Regions from separate parts of the Enterobacter roggenkampii genome, predicted to be linked through region 1. Evidence: predicted binding sites of a transcription regulator. Region 1 holds the regulator's gene; the other holds the start of a gene.

What was found. The regulator PurR, encoded in region 1, represses purine synthesis genes. The targets are predictions, from matches to a motif close to CANGCAAACGTTTGCNTG.
Region 2: the regulator PurR is predicted to act here: its motif matches at 5,970-5,987, upstream of BFV67_RS04570 (nucleoside-specific channel-forming protein Tsx).

The regions. Positions count from the first base shown of each region.
Region 1 is NZ_CP017184.1:1,924,546-1,932,523, forward strand. Features, by position in the region: gene cfa (cyclopropane fatty acyl phospholipid synthase) at 1-360, opposite strand, end outside; gene punC (purine nucleoside transporter PunC) at 659-1,858, opposite strand; gene punR (DNA-binding transcriptional activator PunR) at 1,973-2,884, shown strand; gene purR (HTH-type transcriptional repressor PurR) at 2,902-3,927, opposite strand; gene cydH (cytochrome bd-I oxidase subunit CydH) at 4,225-4,314, shown strand; gene BFV67_RS09040 (MFS transporter) at 4,477-5,643, shown strand; gene sodB (superoxide dismutase [Fe]) at 5,682-6,263, opposite strand; gene BFV67_RS09050 (C40 family peptidase) at 6,386-7,159, opposite strand; gene grxD (monothiol glutaredoxin 4) at 7,498-7,845, shown strand; gene rnt (ribonuclease T) at 7,921-7,978, opposite strand, start outside.
Region 2 is NZ_CP017184.1:990,407-998,384, forward strand. Features, by position in the region: gene tgt (tRNA guanosine(34) transglycosylase Tgt) at 1-445, shown strand, start outside; gene yajC (preprotein translocase subunit YajC) at 468-800, shown strand; gene secD (protein translocase subunit SecD) at 828-2,675, shown strand; gene secF (protein translocase subunit SecF) at 2,686-3,657, shown strand; gene BFV67_RS04560 (VOC family protein) at 3,799-4,164, shown strand; gene BFV67_RS04565 (helix-turn-helix transcriptional regulator) at 4,179-4,859, shown strand; gene BFV67_RS04570 (nucleoside-specific channel-forming protein Tsx) at 4,947-5,831, opposite strand; gene BFV67_RS04575 (SadB/YajI family lipoprotein) at 6,102-6,641, opposite strand; gene nrdR (transcriptional regulator NrdR) at 6,794-7,243, shown strand; gene ribD (bifunctional diaminohydroxyphosphoribosylaminopyrimidine deaminase/5-amino-6-(5-phosphoribosylamino)uracil reductase RibD) at 7,248-7,978, shown strand, end outside.

The sequences.
Region 1 (7,978 bases):
GTAATGTTCTTTGCCGACGATCCATGCGCGTTTTTTACTTTGCAAGTTAAACAGTCGGGCAGAGGCGACACGCAGGGTGTCTTTCAGATTGCGGGGGAGTTGATTTTCCAGACCGGCGCGCAACACGCTGGCAAAAAAGATATCCAGACGTTCGCACTCCCACCAGCCGTCCATATAGCTTTCTCCCAGGCCTAACGATCCTTCCCGCAACACGCGTTTAAAAAAGTCGGGATGCTTAACCTGGGGATCGGATGGCGAAGATCCGTTGATAGTGATGCCTGCTCGACCTAACAGTTCACTGACGATCCGGGACCAGTTGTCGTCCGGAACGCTGACTTCTTCTATACACGATGAACTCATAGCTTCTCCATCACCCTGATGTGATCAGAACCTTCAAACAGCGTAGACGCTTTTTTTGGTTTGTGAGAAATCTCACGGTAAATACCGCGAGGCTAGTATCCGACGTAGAACAGAGGAAGGGAGATAACCCTTGCCGAAATGCCTTCCATGGTAAAACGGGAGCACTCCGGCTCCCGTTAACACTTAATATTTATCGTATTTAATCGAACCAAATTTAGTATAGGCCTCAAAATTTGGTGATTCAATAGAAAATTGTTAGCAACCTAATCACTGAAATGTAACATGATTTCTGGCGCAATCAGGCATGCGAAGTTTCCACCTGCGCGCCGTTATCCTGCTCGCGCTGCGCGGACGCCTGCATGCGGAAACCCAATACCGCCAGCGCTACGGTGAACAGCATCACGCTGGTGGTGGTCAACAGCGGCGTGGCAATCAGCGCGGAGACCACCAGACTTGCGAGGAAGCACAGACCCAGCTGCAGGGTATTTTGCAGCGCGGCGGCGCGGCCTGTCGCCTGCGGGAACGGACGTAACGCCTGTGCCACCACGATCGGGTAGATCGCTCCGTTCGCCACGGCCATCACGCAGAAGGGGATCAAAATTTCAGCCAGGCCCGCGCCCGGAATAAACCCGACGGCCCAGGTACCGATGACGCTCAGCGCATAGAGCACCAGCAGCCAAGGCAGCATCTGCTGACCTTCCCATTTTTGCAGCGCCGCGCGGCAGCCGTACCCGCCCACCAGGAACGCGATGGTCTGCGGAACATAGCTCAGCCCGATGGCCGCCGGGCTGTAGCCCATATCGTGCAGAATAAACGGCGAGCCGGTGAGCCACGCGAAGAAGCTGGCCGAACAGGCGGCATAAATCAGGACATTCCCGCGATACGCTTTGGCGCTCAGCAGGGAGGTGAAGGTAATCGGCGTCGCGTCGGCATGCGCCTCTTTTTTATGCGCGGGCTTAAGGGCAAACACCGGCAGCATCAGCACCAGCGTGATGGCAAACAGCGTGGCAAAAATGGCCTGCCAGTCAAAGTGCGCGAGGATCCAGCTGCCCAGCAGCGGAGCCAGGGCAGGGGAAAGACCCACCAGCGGCATAATGGTGGCGAAAATACGGTTTGTGCGGTTAGCCGGATAGTAGTCGGTCACCAGCGCCTGCCAGGTCACCGCCGCAGCACAGACGCCCACGGCCTGAACGAAGCGCAGCACCAGCAGCCAGGTAGCATCGCGCACCCACAGCATCCCCAGGCAGCCCACGGCAAAAATGGCCAGACCCAGCAGCAGCACCGGTTTACGGCCGAAGCGATCTGAGAGCGGTCCCCAGAGCAGCTGTGCGAAAGCAAAACCGGCAAGGAACAGGCTCAGGCTGGCGCTGATGGCCGCCGCAGGGGTTTGCAGGTCTTCCTGCATTGCGGCAAACGCGGGCAGGTACATGTCGGTGGCCAAAAAGCCCAGCACGCTTAAGCCGCCGAGCCAGACTAAAAATCCTTTCCTGGGTTGCATTCTTTTATTCTCCTGAGGAGGCAGGTATACGTTGGCGCAGAGTGTAGGGAGTGCAAAGCGGCTTGTGAAACGCTAATATTTGGCGGGTGCATTCAAATTTTTTGCAGGCAGAAAATGTGGTCAGATTATTCTCTTGAAGTGGTCGATGCTGTTGCGCGTAACGGCAGCTTTAGCGGTGCAGCGCAGGAGTTGCACCGCGTCCCTTCGGCCATCAGCTACACGGTGCGTCAGCTTGAGGAGTGGCTGGCGGTTCCGCTGTTTGAACGGCGGCATCGCGACGTGGAATTAACGCCCGCCGGTGCATGGTTTTTGAAAGAAGGGCGTTCTGTTATCAAAAAAATGCAGATCACCCGCGAACAGTGTCAGCAGATCGCCAACGGCTGGCGGGGGCATCTCGCCATCGCGGTAGATAACATCGTGAAGCCGGAACGCACCCGACAAATGATCGTGGATTTCTATCGTCATTTCTCTGACGTCGAGCTACGGGTCTCGCAGGAGGTGTTCAACGGCGTCTGGGATGCGCTGGCGGACGGCAGGGCGGAGATGGCGATTGGCGCGACGCAGGCGATCCCGGTCGGGGGACGTTACGCCTTTCGCGACATGGGGATGCTGAGCTGGAAATGCGTGGTGGCCAGCGATCATCCTCTGGCAGCGATGGAAGGTCCGCTGAGCGACGATACGCTGCGCAACTGGCCGTCTCTGGTGCTGGAGGATACGTCGCGTTCATTGCCCAAGCGTATCACCTGGCTTCTGGATAACCAGCGGCGGGTGGTGGCTCCTGACTGGGAATCATCGGCGACGTGCCTCAGCGCCGGGCTGTGCGTCGCGATGGTGCCCGCTCATTTTGCGCGTCCGCGCATCGATACCGGAGAATGGGTTGAACTGACGCTGGAGAATCCGTTCCCGGACGCGGCCTGCTGCCTGACCTGGCAACAAAATGATGTCTCGCCCGCCATGGCCTGGCTGCTGGATTATCTGGGAGACAGCGAAACCCTAAACCGGGAATGGTTACGGGAGCCAGCGTAGCTGGCCCCGTAAAGGGATTAACGACGGTAGTCGCGGAACGGACCGTCCGCAACGGAACGGCGTTCAATCAGGCGCGGGTGAACTTCAATGGACTGCGACTCTTCGCGCTTGTTGACGATCCTGTCCAACAGCATATTGAAGGCCGTTTCGCCCAGCGAATCTTTTGGCTGGTGAATGGTTGTCAGCGCCGGGGTGAAGAAGCGCGCGTTACGCACGTTGTCATACCCGATCACGGAAATATCCTGCGGTACGCGCAGACCCAGCTCATCGGCGGCGCAGAGTGCGCCCATGGCCATGATGTCACCGCCGCAGAAAACGGCGGTCGGGCGGTGCTGCTGGGAAACGATCTGCTGCATCGCGCGGTAGCCTGATTCCGGCTCAAAGTCGCCCTGCACGATCCAGTTTTCCGGCACGGTGATGAGCGCTTCTTCCATCGCTTTCATAAAACCGGCCAGACGGCCCGCGCCGGTGTTACGCTCCAGAGGACCGGGGATCACGCCAATCTCGCGGTGACCGCGTTCGATCAGGTAACGACCCGCCATGTAACCGCCTTCGAAGGCGTTGTCGATGACGGAGTCGGTGAAGTCCGCGCGCGCTTCACCCCAGTCCATGACCACCATGGGGATATGGCGATACTCTTCCAGCATCGACAGCACGGATTCCGGGTACTCGGAACACATGACCAGCAGGCCATCGACGCGCTTTTGCGCCATCATCGACAGGTAGGCGCGCTGTTTTTCTATGCTGTTCCACGCGTTGCCCAGAATCAGGGTATAGCCTTTCTGGAAGCAGTTCTTCTCTACCGCTTCAATGATCTCGGCAAAATAGGCCGCTTCACTGCTGGTCGCCAGCAATCCAATGGATTTGGTGTGATTAACCTTGAGGCTGCGCGCAACCGCACTTGGCGAATAGTGCAGCTCTTTGATCGCTGCCCAGACGGCGTTGCGCGTCTCTTCCGCCACGAAGCGGGTTTTGTTAATTACATGTGATACGGTTGTAGTGGAAACGTTTGCGCGTTTTGCTACGTCTTTAATTGTTGCCATTAAATGTCACTCCAGACCATATCCTAAACTCCTGAAAAACTTGAAGGTAAACGTTTGCCTTCTCTCACCCTTATCACGCAATCTTGAATTGCGGCACGCCGGGAAAACGACACGGGACGTCAGGAGGGGGTCAATGGCCGGTACGCTAATAAATTTAGCGTGGAATTTTGTCCTATCTTGATGAAAAGGGGAAGAGGTAAAGTGTTTATCAGCCTAAATCCAGGAAGATTTTTGACGTAAATTATGCAAAAATGAGCAGGCTCACTTTTCGTGGGGGGATTAAAAGGAGAAAAATTGATGAGTTCCGATCTGAAGTTTTCGCTGTTCACCACCGTGGTTGTGCTGGCTCTGATTGTCGCGGCGGGTCTGACGGCCGCGCTGCACTGATTTACGCGGAGGGAGAGCCTTCTCCCTCCCGCTCCCCCGATTGTTACTCCTAAGGCAAAAATCTTTTGCCATTTTGTTAACTTCTCATTTTTTGTGATTGATGTCATGCTTTCCGCTTCTTTGTTCTGTGTCACCACATGACACGGCATCCGGAGTTGACGCATGAAAATCAATTTTCCCCTGCTGGCCCTGGCGATTGGCGCTTTTGGGATTGGCACCACTGAATTTTCCCCGATGGGGTTACTGCCCGTTATCGCCCGCGGCGTGGACGTCTCGATCCCTGCGGCCGGCATGTTAATCAGCGCCTACGCCATTGGCGTGATGGTGGGGGCGCCGCTGATGACGCTTCTTCTTTCACACCGCGCGCGCCGCAATGCGCTGATTTTCCTGATGGCGATTTTCACCCTCGGCAACGTGCTTTCGGCCATTTCGCCGGACTACACCACGTTGATGCTTTCGCGTATTCTGACCAGCCTTAACCACGGCGCGTTCTTTGGGCTGGGGTCGGTTGTGGCGGCAAGCGTGGTGCCGAAACACAAGCAGGCCAGCGCCGTAGCCACCATGTTTATGGGCCTGACCATCGCTAACATCGGCGGCGTTCCTGCGGCAACCTGGCTGGGCGAGGTCATTGGCTGGCGGATGTCCTTCCTGGCGACGGCCGGACTGGGCGTGGTCGCGATGGTGGCCTTGTTCTTCTCCCTGCCAAAGGGCAGCGCCGGAGAACGTCCGGAAGTGCGTAAGGAGCTGGCGGTGCTGATGCGCCCGCAGGTGCTCTCCGCGCTGCTGACCACCGTGCTGGGGGCAGGGGCGATGTTTACCCTCTACACCTATATTTCACCGGTGTTGCACGATATCACCCACGCAACGCCTCTCTTCGTTACCGCGATGCTGGTGCTGATTGGCGTGGGCTTCTCGATTGGCAACTATCTCGGCGGGAAATTTGCCGACCGTTCCGTGAGCGGAACGCTGAAGGGCTTCTTAACCCTGCTGATTGTTATCATGATCGCCATTCCGTGGCTGGCGCGCAACGAGTTTGGTGCCGCGATCGCAATGGTCGTCTGGGGGGCTGCAACGTTCGCGGTGGTGCCACCGCTGCAGATGCGCGTGATGCGTGTCGCGCATGAAGCGCCGGGCCTCTCATCCTCGGTTAATATTGGCGCCTTTAACCTGGGCAATGCGCTCGGTGCGGCGGCCGGTGGGGCCGTGATTTCCGGTGGGCTGGGGTACAGTTTTGTGCCGGTGATGGGGGCGATTATTGCCGCGCTCGGTCTGCTGCTGGTGATGATGTCGGGTCGTAAACAGCCAGAAGCAGCCTGCGCTGCGGAATAAACCAAAAACGCAGAAGGGCGAGCCCTTCTGCGTGTCTCTTACGCGGCGAAGTTCTTCGCCACAAAGTCCCAGTTAACCAGTGCCCAGAAGTGCTCCAGGTAGTTAGGGCGCGCGTTGCGGTAATCGATGTAGTAAGCGTGTTCCCATACGTCCACGGTCATCAGCGGCTTCGCGCTGGTGGTCAGCGGGGTGCCCGCGTTAGAGGTAGACACGATAGCCAGTTTGCCATCCGCCTCTTTGACCAGCCACGTCCAGCCTGAACCGAAGTTCTTGATGGCGGCATCGGTGAACTTCGCTTTGAATTCCGCGAAGCTGCCAAAGGCGGCGTTGATGGCGGTAGCCAGTTCACCGACAGGTTCGCCACCGGCGTTTGGCGCCAGGCAGTGCCAGTAGAAGGTGTGGTTCCACACCTGAGCGGCGTTGTTGAATACGCCACCCTCAGAACTGCGCACGATCTCTTCCAGCGTTTTGCCTTCAAAATCGGTGCCCTTGATCAGGTTGTTCAGGTTGGTGACGTACGTCTGGTGATGCTTGCCGTAGTGATATTCCAGGGTTTCCGCAGAAATGTGCGGGGCCAGGGCGTCTTTTGCATACGGTAGTGCAGGTAATTCGAACGACATTGCTTCTCTCCTTATTGTATTTTGTGTTGTCAATAACCACACAGACAACAAGGACAGGATAGCAAATTGAAAGGGTATGCAAAAGAGGAACTTACCCTGCCACGGGTGTGGCAGGGCAGGGGTTAGCGAATGGTTTTCGGCGTCATCACGCGGCGTGCGCCGACGTAATGGCGTACCCAGTAGTCTTCACTGAGCGAGGTGATCTGAATATCCTGGCCGCTACGCGGTGACTGGATGAATTTTCCGTTGCCGACATAGACGCCAACGTGGTCAGCTGTCCCGCGGCCCTGCGTGCGGAAGAAGACCAGATCGCCGTTCTCCAGCTCTCCTCGGTTGACCGGGGACGCGTCGCGCAGGTGGTACATCTCGTTGGCGGTGCGCGGAATGCGGAACTTGACCAGATCTTTATAGGCGTAATAGACGAGGCCGCTGCAGTCAAAACCGGTACGTGGCGAAGTCCCGCCCCAGTGATACGGTTTGCCAATCTGCCCCATCAGCTTGTTCATTGCGGTTTTTTGCGCTTTCTGGACGCGCACTTTATGCACTTCCGCTATTTTTGTGACCTTGGTGCATTTCGCCTTATGGCCTTTACGCGCGATGCATTTTTCAGTCACGAGGTTAGCGGCGGTTTGCGAAGCTTTACTTTTGGCGGTGTGGGCAGTGCGGGAAGAGGTGGTTTTCGTCTTGCTGGAAGCGGTTTTTTTAGTCTGTGTGGTTGTCTTTTTCTTGTCGTTCTTAGCGGTGGTTTTTTTCTTACGTTCTGTGGCTTTCACCAGATGGTTTTTTTGTACAGCAGAATGCCGCGCCTGCTGAGAGGCGTTTGCCACTGGCGTGAAGGTGAGTGAAGTAAACAGTAAAGCACAGAGCGTGATCGAGATTTTATTTATCCGCGCCACTGGGCAGTCCCCTGATAAATGCAGGTCATCAATAATACCCGCGTGTGATTTACAAAGCCCGTCGATTCTAATCCATAAAAAGCCAGAAAGTTAATAGCATTTTTCAATCTACGATCCTGTTTCGTTAGCAAGTGCAAAAAAATTCATCGTTCTGTCGTACATTTGCCCATTCCCTAAGCAAAACCCTGACTGACGCAGGGGTAAACACCATTTGCAATGCAACTTTTCATCACTCGGAGTAGAATGTCTATACGTGACAAAAATGTTATTTTCCGATGCCAGTCTGAACCGCTACAATGTCAGACGAATGCCGTAACAGAAGTTAAAGGAAGCAAGACATGAGCACCACTATTGAAAAAATCCAGCGCCAGATCGCTGAAAACCCGATTCTGCTGTATATGAAAGGTTCTCCAAAGCTGCCAAGCTGCGGCTTCTCCGCGCAAGCGGTTCAGGCGCTGTCTGCCTGTGGTGAGCGTTTTGCTTACGTTGATATCCTGCAGAACCCGGACATCCGCGCTGAGCTGCCTAAGTACGCGAACTGGCCGACCTTCCCACAGCTGTGGGTAGACGGTGAACTGGTTGGCGGCTGCGATATCCTGATTGAAATGTATCAGCGCGGCGAACTGCAGCAGCTGATCAAAGAAACCGCGGCGAAGTACAAAACGGAAGAGCCGGACGCAGAGTAACTTTCTGCGGAAATAAAAAAGCGACCTGCTATGTGGTCGCTTTTTTTTTGTCGGGTGGCGCTGCGCTTACCCGACCTACGATTGGCGCTCGGCCTCATCATCCATCGGCAGCGGCCAGCCACCCAGACGCTTC
Region 2 (7,978 bases), 930 kb from region 1:
GGAGCACGTCTGCCCGCAAATCCCGGCGGATAAACCACGATACCTGATGGGCGTGGGCAAACCGGAAGATCTGGTTGAAGGCGTACGCCGCGGCATTGATATGTTCGACTGCGTCATGCCAACCCGCAACGCGCGTAACGGCCATCTGTTCGTTACCGATGGCGTGGTGAAAATCCGTAACGCGAAGCATAAGAGTGACACCAGCCCGCTCGATTCCGAGTGCGATTGCTATACCTGTCGCAATTATTCTCGCGCGTACCTGCATCATCTCGATCGTTGCAACGAGATTTTGGGCGCGCGTCTCAATACCATTCATAATCTTCGTTATTATCAGCGCTTAATGGCTGGTTTACGTAAGGCTATCGAAGAGGGTAAATTAGAGAGCTTCGTGACCGATTTCTACCAACGTCAGGGGCGGGATGTTCCACCGTTGAACGTTGATTAATTTTAATAATGAGGGAATTTGAATGAGCTTTTTTATTTCTGATGCGGTAGCAGCAACAGGCGCTCCAGCGCAGGGCAGCCCAATGTCTCTGATTCTGATGCTGGTTGTGTTCGGTCTGATCTTCTATTTCATGATCCTGCGCCCACAGCAGAAGCGCACCAAAGAGCACAAAAAGCTGATGGACTCCATCGCGAAAGGCGATGAAGTGCTGACCAACGGTGGTCTGGTCGGTCGCGTAACCAAAGTGGCTGAAAGTGGCTACATTGCAATCGCCCTGAACGACACCACTGAAGTGGTCATCAAACGTGACTTCGTAGCTGCCGTTCTGCCGAAAGGCACCATGAAGGCGCTGTAATCCCAACTTTTCCCAAAGGGAACTGCCGTGTTAAACCGTTATCCTTTGTGGAAGTACATCATGCTGGTCGTCGTGATTCTCGTCGGCCTGCTGTACGCGCTTCCCAACCTGTATGGTGAGGATCCGGCTGTTCAAATCACTGGCGCGCGCGGTGTCGCCGCCAGTGAGCAAACGCTGATCCAGGTCCAGAAAACGTTACAAGAAGAAAAAATTACCGCTAAGTCTGTGGCACTGGAAGAGGGCGCAATTCTTGCTCGCTTCGACACCACCGACACGCAGCTTCGCGCACGTGAAGCGCTGATGGGCGTGCTGGGTGATAAATACGTCGTGGCGCTTAACCTTGCCCCTGCAACCCCGCGTTGGCTGGCTGCGATGAATGCAGAGCCAATGAAACTCGGTCTTGACCTGCGTGGCGGCGTTCACTTCCTGATGGAGGTGGATATGGATACCGCGCTCGGCAAGCTGCAGGAACAGAATATCGACAGCCTGCGCAGCGATCTGCGTGATAAAGGCATCGCTTACACCACCGTGCGTAAAGAAGATAACTACGGCATGAGCATCACGTTCCGCGACAGCGCGGCGCGCGATCAGGCTGTAGATTACCTGACCCAACGTCATCGTGACCTGGTGATCTCCTCGCAGGGCAGCAACCAGCTGCGCGCGGTGATGACCGATGCGCGCCTGAAAGAAGCGCGTGAATATGCCGTTCAGCAGAACATCAACATTCTGCGTAACCGTGTAAACCAACTGGGCGTGGCCGAGCCGCTGGTACAGCGTCAGGGTGCTGACCGTATCGTGGTTGAACTGCCGGGTATCCAGGACACCGCGCGTGCGAAAGAGATTCTCGGTGCGACCGCAACGCTGGAATTCCGTCTGGTGAATACCAACGTTGACCAGTCTGCTGCCGCTTCTGGCCGTATTCCGGGTGACTCCGAAGTGAAACAGACCCGCGAAGGTCAGCCGGTTGTGCTGTACAAACGTGTGATTCTGACCGGTGACCACATCACCGACTCCACGTCGAGCCAGGATGAATACAACCAGCCGCAGGTTAACATCTCGCTGGATAGCGCGGGTGGTAACATCATGTCTAACTTCACCAAGGACAACATCGGTAAACCGATGGCGACCCTGTTCGTGGAGTACAAAGACAGCGGTAAGAAAGATGCAAACGGCCGTGCTGTGCTGGTGAAAGAGGAAGAGGTGATTAACATCGCCAATATCCAGTCTCGTCTGGGTAACAGCTTCCGTATTACCGGTATTAACAACCCGAACGAAGCGCGTCAGCTCTCCCTGCTGCTGCGTGCCGGTGCGCTGATAGCGCCAATTCAGATTGTTGAAGAACGTACCATTGGTCCAACTCTGGGTATGCAAAACATCCAGCAGGGCCTGGAAGCGTGTCTGGCCGGTCTGGTGGTCTCTATCCTGTTCATGATCTTCTTCTATAAGAAGTTTGGTCTGATTGCGACCTCCGCGCTGATCGCGAACCTGGTGCTGATTATCGGCATCATGTCCCTGCTGCCGGGAGCGACGCTGACCATGCCGGGGATTGCGGGTATCGTTCTGACCCTTGCGGTGGCGGTCGACGCCAACGTACTGATTAACGAACGTATCAAAGAAGAGTTGAGCAACGGTCGCTCTGTTCAGCAGGCGATTGATGAAGGTTATAAAGGCGCGTTCAGCTCTATCTTCGATGCGAACGTAACAACACTGATTAAGGTTCTTATCCTGTATGCAGTGGGTACTGGCGCGATCAAAGGCTTTGCGATTACAACCGGTATCGGTGTCGCAACGTCAATGTTTACCGCTATTGTCGGCACCCGTGCCATCGTGAACCTGCTGTACGGCGGCAAGCGCGTCAAAAAGCTGTCTATCTGAGGAGTGCGTTGTGGCACAGGAATATACTGTTGAACAATTGAACCACGGCCGTAAAGTCTGGGACTTTATGCGCTGGGACTACTGGGCCTTCGGCATTTCAGGTTTCCTGCTGATTCTGTCCATCGTCATTATGGGCGTGAAAGGCTTTAACTGGGGTCTCGATTTTACCGGTGGTACGGTAATTGAAATCTCCCTGGAAAAACCGGTCGATATGGACCAGATGCGCGAATCGCTGCAGAAAGCGGGCTTTGAAGAGCCGCTGCTGCAGAACTTCGGCAGCAGCCGCGACATCATGGTGCGTATGCCGCCGGTGCACGATGCCAACGGCAGCCAGGAGCTGGGCAGTAAGGTTGTTAGCGTGATTAACGAAACAACCAACCAGAACGCGGCGGTTAAGCGTATTGAGTTCGTCGGCCCAAGCGTGGGTGCTGACCTGGCGCAGACCGGTGCGATGGCGCTGCTGGTGGCGCTGATCTCCATCCTGGTGTACGTCGGTTTCCGCTTTGAGTGGCGACTGGCGGCCGGTGTGGTTATCGCTCTGGCGCACGACGTGGTGATCACCATGGGCATACTGTCGCTGTTCCACATTGAGATTGACCTGACGATTGTGGCATCCCTGATGTCCGTCATCGGTTACTCACTGAACGACAGTATCGTGGTATCTGACCGTATCCGTGAAAACTTCCGTAAGATCCGTCGCGGCACGCCGTACGAAATCTTTAACGTGTCGTTGACCCAGACGCTACACCGTACCTTGATCACATCCGGTACCACCCTGATGGTGATCCTGATGCTGTTCCTGTTCGGTGGTCCGGTTCTGGAAGGCTTTTCGCTGACCATGTTGATTGGTGTCACCATCGGTACGGCGTCGTCTATCTACGTTGCGTCCGCCCTGGCGCTGAAACTCGGCATGAAGCGTGAGCACCTGCTCCAGCAGAAAGTCGAAAAAGAAGGCGCGGATCAGCCGTCCATTCTGCCGTAAGGCGACGTTTACTGCGTATCAAAATCCCGGTCGGTTGACCGGGATTTTTTTTATCTGCTCCTGACAAACACTCCTGACAGTATGCTGTCAGGAGCCCTGTCGTAGACTCCTTCTGAACCCAAACAACAGGCAGGAGGATGTATGAAAAGCGTCATTAACTGGTTTGAAATTCCGGTCTCGGATATGGATCGCGCCATCAAATTTTATGAGCCGGTGATGCAGCTTGCGCTGCGTCGCGAGAAAATGGACTGTGCGGAGCTGGCCGTTTTTCCGCATGAGGATCCCGCCACCGGAGGCGCCCTGGCAAAATTTGACGGCGTTACACCGTCTTTGCAGGGCGCTATTATTTACCTGCATACTGACAATCTGGCGGCAACGCTCGATCGCATCGCCTCTGCGGGCGGCGAGTGCGTGTTTGGCCCGCTGGAACTGCCGCATGGCATTGGCACTATCGCCTTGTTTACCGACAGCGAGGGTAACCGCGTCGGCCTCCATCAACCTGCCTGAGAGCGAACTAAGAAATGACCCGACGCGCTGACCGTTTGTTTCAGATTGTGCAGATCCTGCGGGGCAGGCGTCTGACAACGGCAGCGCATCTGGCGGACCGGCTTGGCGTGTCCGAGCGCACGGTCTACCGCGATATCCGCGACCTGTCGCTTTCCGGCGTGCCGGTGGAAGGTGAGGCGGGGAGCGGATATCGGCTTATGTCGGGCTTTGACCTGCCGCCGCTGATGCTGACAAATAAGGAGTCCGAGGCGCTGATCGTTGCGATTCGCCTGCTCAAAACCTGGGGAGGGGAATCGCTGTCGCGCGAGCTGGAGTCGGCTCAGGAAAAGGTGCTGGCGATTCTGCCCGAGGAGAGTCGTCGAAAGGCGGAGCAGACGCGGATCTACGCCCCGGATTTTTGCATGCAAAGCCACTCCCGCAGCGATTTTGACAGGATCCATCAGGCAATTTCCGCTCAGCAGGTGCTGGCGCTGCATTACCGTGATGAAGCAGGACAGCTGTCTAATCGTGAGGTTCAGCCGCTGGGGCTGTTCTTCTGGGGAGAGCGCTGGCTGCTGGCGGCGTGGTGTGAACGGCGCGATGACTATCGCTGTTTCCGGCTCGACAGATGCCTCAATATTGTGGCTACGGAAAGGCGGTTTAGCGAAAGTGCGGACAGGTCTTTGGCGGATTTTTTGCGCAAGGTGAGGCAGTAAAAAGCCGGGTGGCGGCTACGCCTTACCCGGCTACATTTGGCTCGTAGGCCCGGTTTGCGTAGCGCCACCGGGCGAAACCCGCACTGATTAGAAGTTGTAACCTACAACCAGGTAACCACCCCAACCGGTAGATCGGACGCTGAAGTCGCCGTTGCCGAAGTTCAGGCTGGCGTCGTCGTTCCACTGACCACCGTTGTGCCAGTAACGTGCCACAACAGAGTAGTGCCAGTGATCGTAGTTCAGCGCCAGAATGTGGCTGGAGGCGATGGAGTTATTGGTACGCGCTTTCTTACCGTTCAGGTCACGGAAATCGTTGTCACCCAGGTCTGAGCCCCAGTCAAAGTTGGTGAAGCCGATATAGCTCAGGTTACCGCCCCACAGTTGGGTAATTGGCACAAAGTATTTCACTTTGAAACGGTAGCCATCCCACTCGTTTTCGTTCGCGGCACCGTAGTTCTGCCACTGATACTTAGCGTACACGTTCAGAGACAGGCTCATTGGCAGACCGGTGTCGATGTCCGTACCCAGACCCATGTACCAGGTGCTTTGTTCCTGAGAATCGTTGCGGCCCATGTCGTAAATGTAGTTATTCGCGAAGTACCACTCTTTGAACGGCCCGAAGCTTAGGTCGGTGCCGGTCAGCTTATCGATAGAGAAGCGTGGTTCGATTTCCATAAACAGCGGAGAGCCGTTGTTCCAGATACCTTTCGCATCGGTGTTACCACCAAAGAATACTGGCAGATCGACGTAGCCGTAGAAATCAAACCAGTCTTTCTTGGCGAACGCTTCATATTCCAGGTAGGTATCGTTACGAATCTGAGGTCCGAAACGCGTGTGGTAGCTGCCGACCACGTTAACGCTCTGGTGCCACCAGTCGGAGAGGTATTGTGGTTTGTCGTTTTCCGCTGCGTTAACAGTGAAAGAAGAGGACAGTGCCAGCACGGCGCCAGCTGCGAGTAATGTTTTTTTCATAATCATGCCACTGATTGAAATTCCCTTCCGGGAGTGAAAAATGCGCGAATTGCGTTTCTAAATATTTCGTGTTTCTGCGGTGCCTATTATAGGAATCCCTGCTCACAAAAATATGTGTTGTTTCACATATCTCTCATACACGTAATCGATTGCGTTCACGTTTGCGTACTTTAAACGGCCGGGATTGTAGCGGCAATCATTTATGTTGCCAATCCATACGAAATGTAAATGTTAGCGGAGTGACATTTCACTCCGCTAAAAAAGAGAGGATTACTGCGCGGCGGGTTGAATGTCGTGAATGCGGATAAAGCCTAACTGTTCCGGCGTAAGGCCACTTAACTGAAGCGGAATATCCACATCACTGGGTGCTAAAACACTGGCCGGGGCGGTGAAGAGCTGATTCTTCACGTTCACCTCCTGGTAGTTCTCCGTGGTGCCCTGGATCTGGCCCCACTCGACGGTGCCGCTGAAGGCCGGAAGCGGATCGTTGGACTCTCCCTTGATGCGTAATGTTGCGCGAGTACCATCGGCATTCGCCGCCACATTCACCAGAGACATTTTTAGCGTGCCAATCTGGCTGTTCAGCAGGGCAGGCGTATTCGCCCCCGGCAGCAGGTACACCCCGCTGGTAGATTTCGCGTTCAGCGCATTTTGCTGGGTGATCTTCACCGTTTCTTTGTTTAGCTTGTCCATCGCCGTATTGAGCGTATTGACGCTCTGTTTCATCTGACGGACTTCGGTTTGCTGTGCACAGGCGCTAAGGGTGAAGAGGCTCCCCACCAGCAATATTTTCAGGTAACGTCTTGTCATTGCGTTTATTTCCTTGAAATAACGGATCGTCCTAATGGTAGCCAGCATCATTGTGTCAGACATAGATCCTTTTTCTCAAAAAGCTCTTCCTTTGTTGTCAGGCCAGTTCAGGGTAAAATGAAAATCAGTTAACCAGATAACAGGGATACCGTATGCATTGCCCATTCTGCTCCGCTGTGGATACCAAAGTCATCGACTCTCGCCTTGTGGGCGAAGGGTCTTCAGTGCGCCGTCGTCGGCAGTGTCTGGTGTGTAACGAGCGTTTCACGACCTTTGAGGTGGCAGAGCTGGTCATGCCGCGCGTGGTTAAAAGTAACGACGTACGTGAGCCGTTTAACGAAGAGAAACTGCGCAGCGGAATGCTGAAGGCCCTTGAAAAGCGTCCCGTCAGCGCGGACGACGTGGAGATGGCGTTAAACCACATAAAATCTTACCTTCGTGGTTTGGGTGAGCGTGAAGTGCCCAGCAAGATGATTGGCAACCTGGTAATGGAGCAGCTGAAAAAGCTCGATAAGGTCGCCTATATCCGCTTCGCCTCGGTCTACCGCAGCTTCGAAGATATCAAAGAGTTTGGCGAAGAGATCGCCCGCTTACAGGATTAAGCTCATGCACGATGAGATGTACATGGCGCGAGCCATGAAGCTGGCGCAGCGCGGTCGTTTTACGACCCATCCCAACCCGAACGTCGGGTGCGTTATCGTTAAAGATGGCGAGATCGTGGGGGAGGGCTTTCACTATCGTGCAGGCGAGCCGCATGCTGAGGTTCATGCCCTGCGCATGGCCGGCGAGAAGGCGCGCGGTGCGACGGCCTACGTTACGCTGGAGCCCTGCAGCCATCACGGGCGTACGCCACCGTGCTGCGACGCGCTGATTGCCGCGGGGGTGTCGCGCGTGGTTGCATCGATGCAGGACCCGAATCCGCAGGTGGCCGGACGAGGTCTGTATCGTCTGCAGCAGGAAGGCATTGACGTCAGCCATGGCCTGATGATGCAGGACGCGGAAGCGCTCAACAAAGGTTTCCTGAAGCGCATGCGTACCGGGTTCCCGTATATCCAGCTTAAGCTGGGTGCCTCGCTGGACGGTCGTACGGCGATGGCAAACGGCGAGAGCCAGTGGATCACGTCGCCGCAGGCAAGGCGCGATGTGCAACGTCTGCGTGCGCAAAGCCATGCTATTCTCACCAGCAGTGAAACCGTTCTGGCTGACGATCCGGCCATGACCGTGCGCTGGGACGAGCTGAATGCCGATACCCAGGCTCTGTATCCGCAGGAGAACCTGCGTCAGCCGCTGCGTATTGTCATTGATAGCCAGAACCGCGTGACGCCGGAGCACCGCAT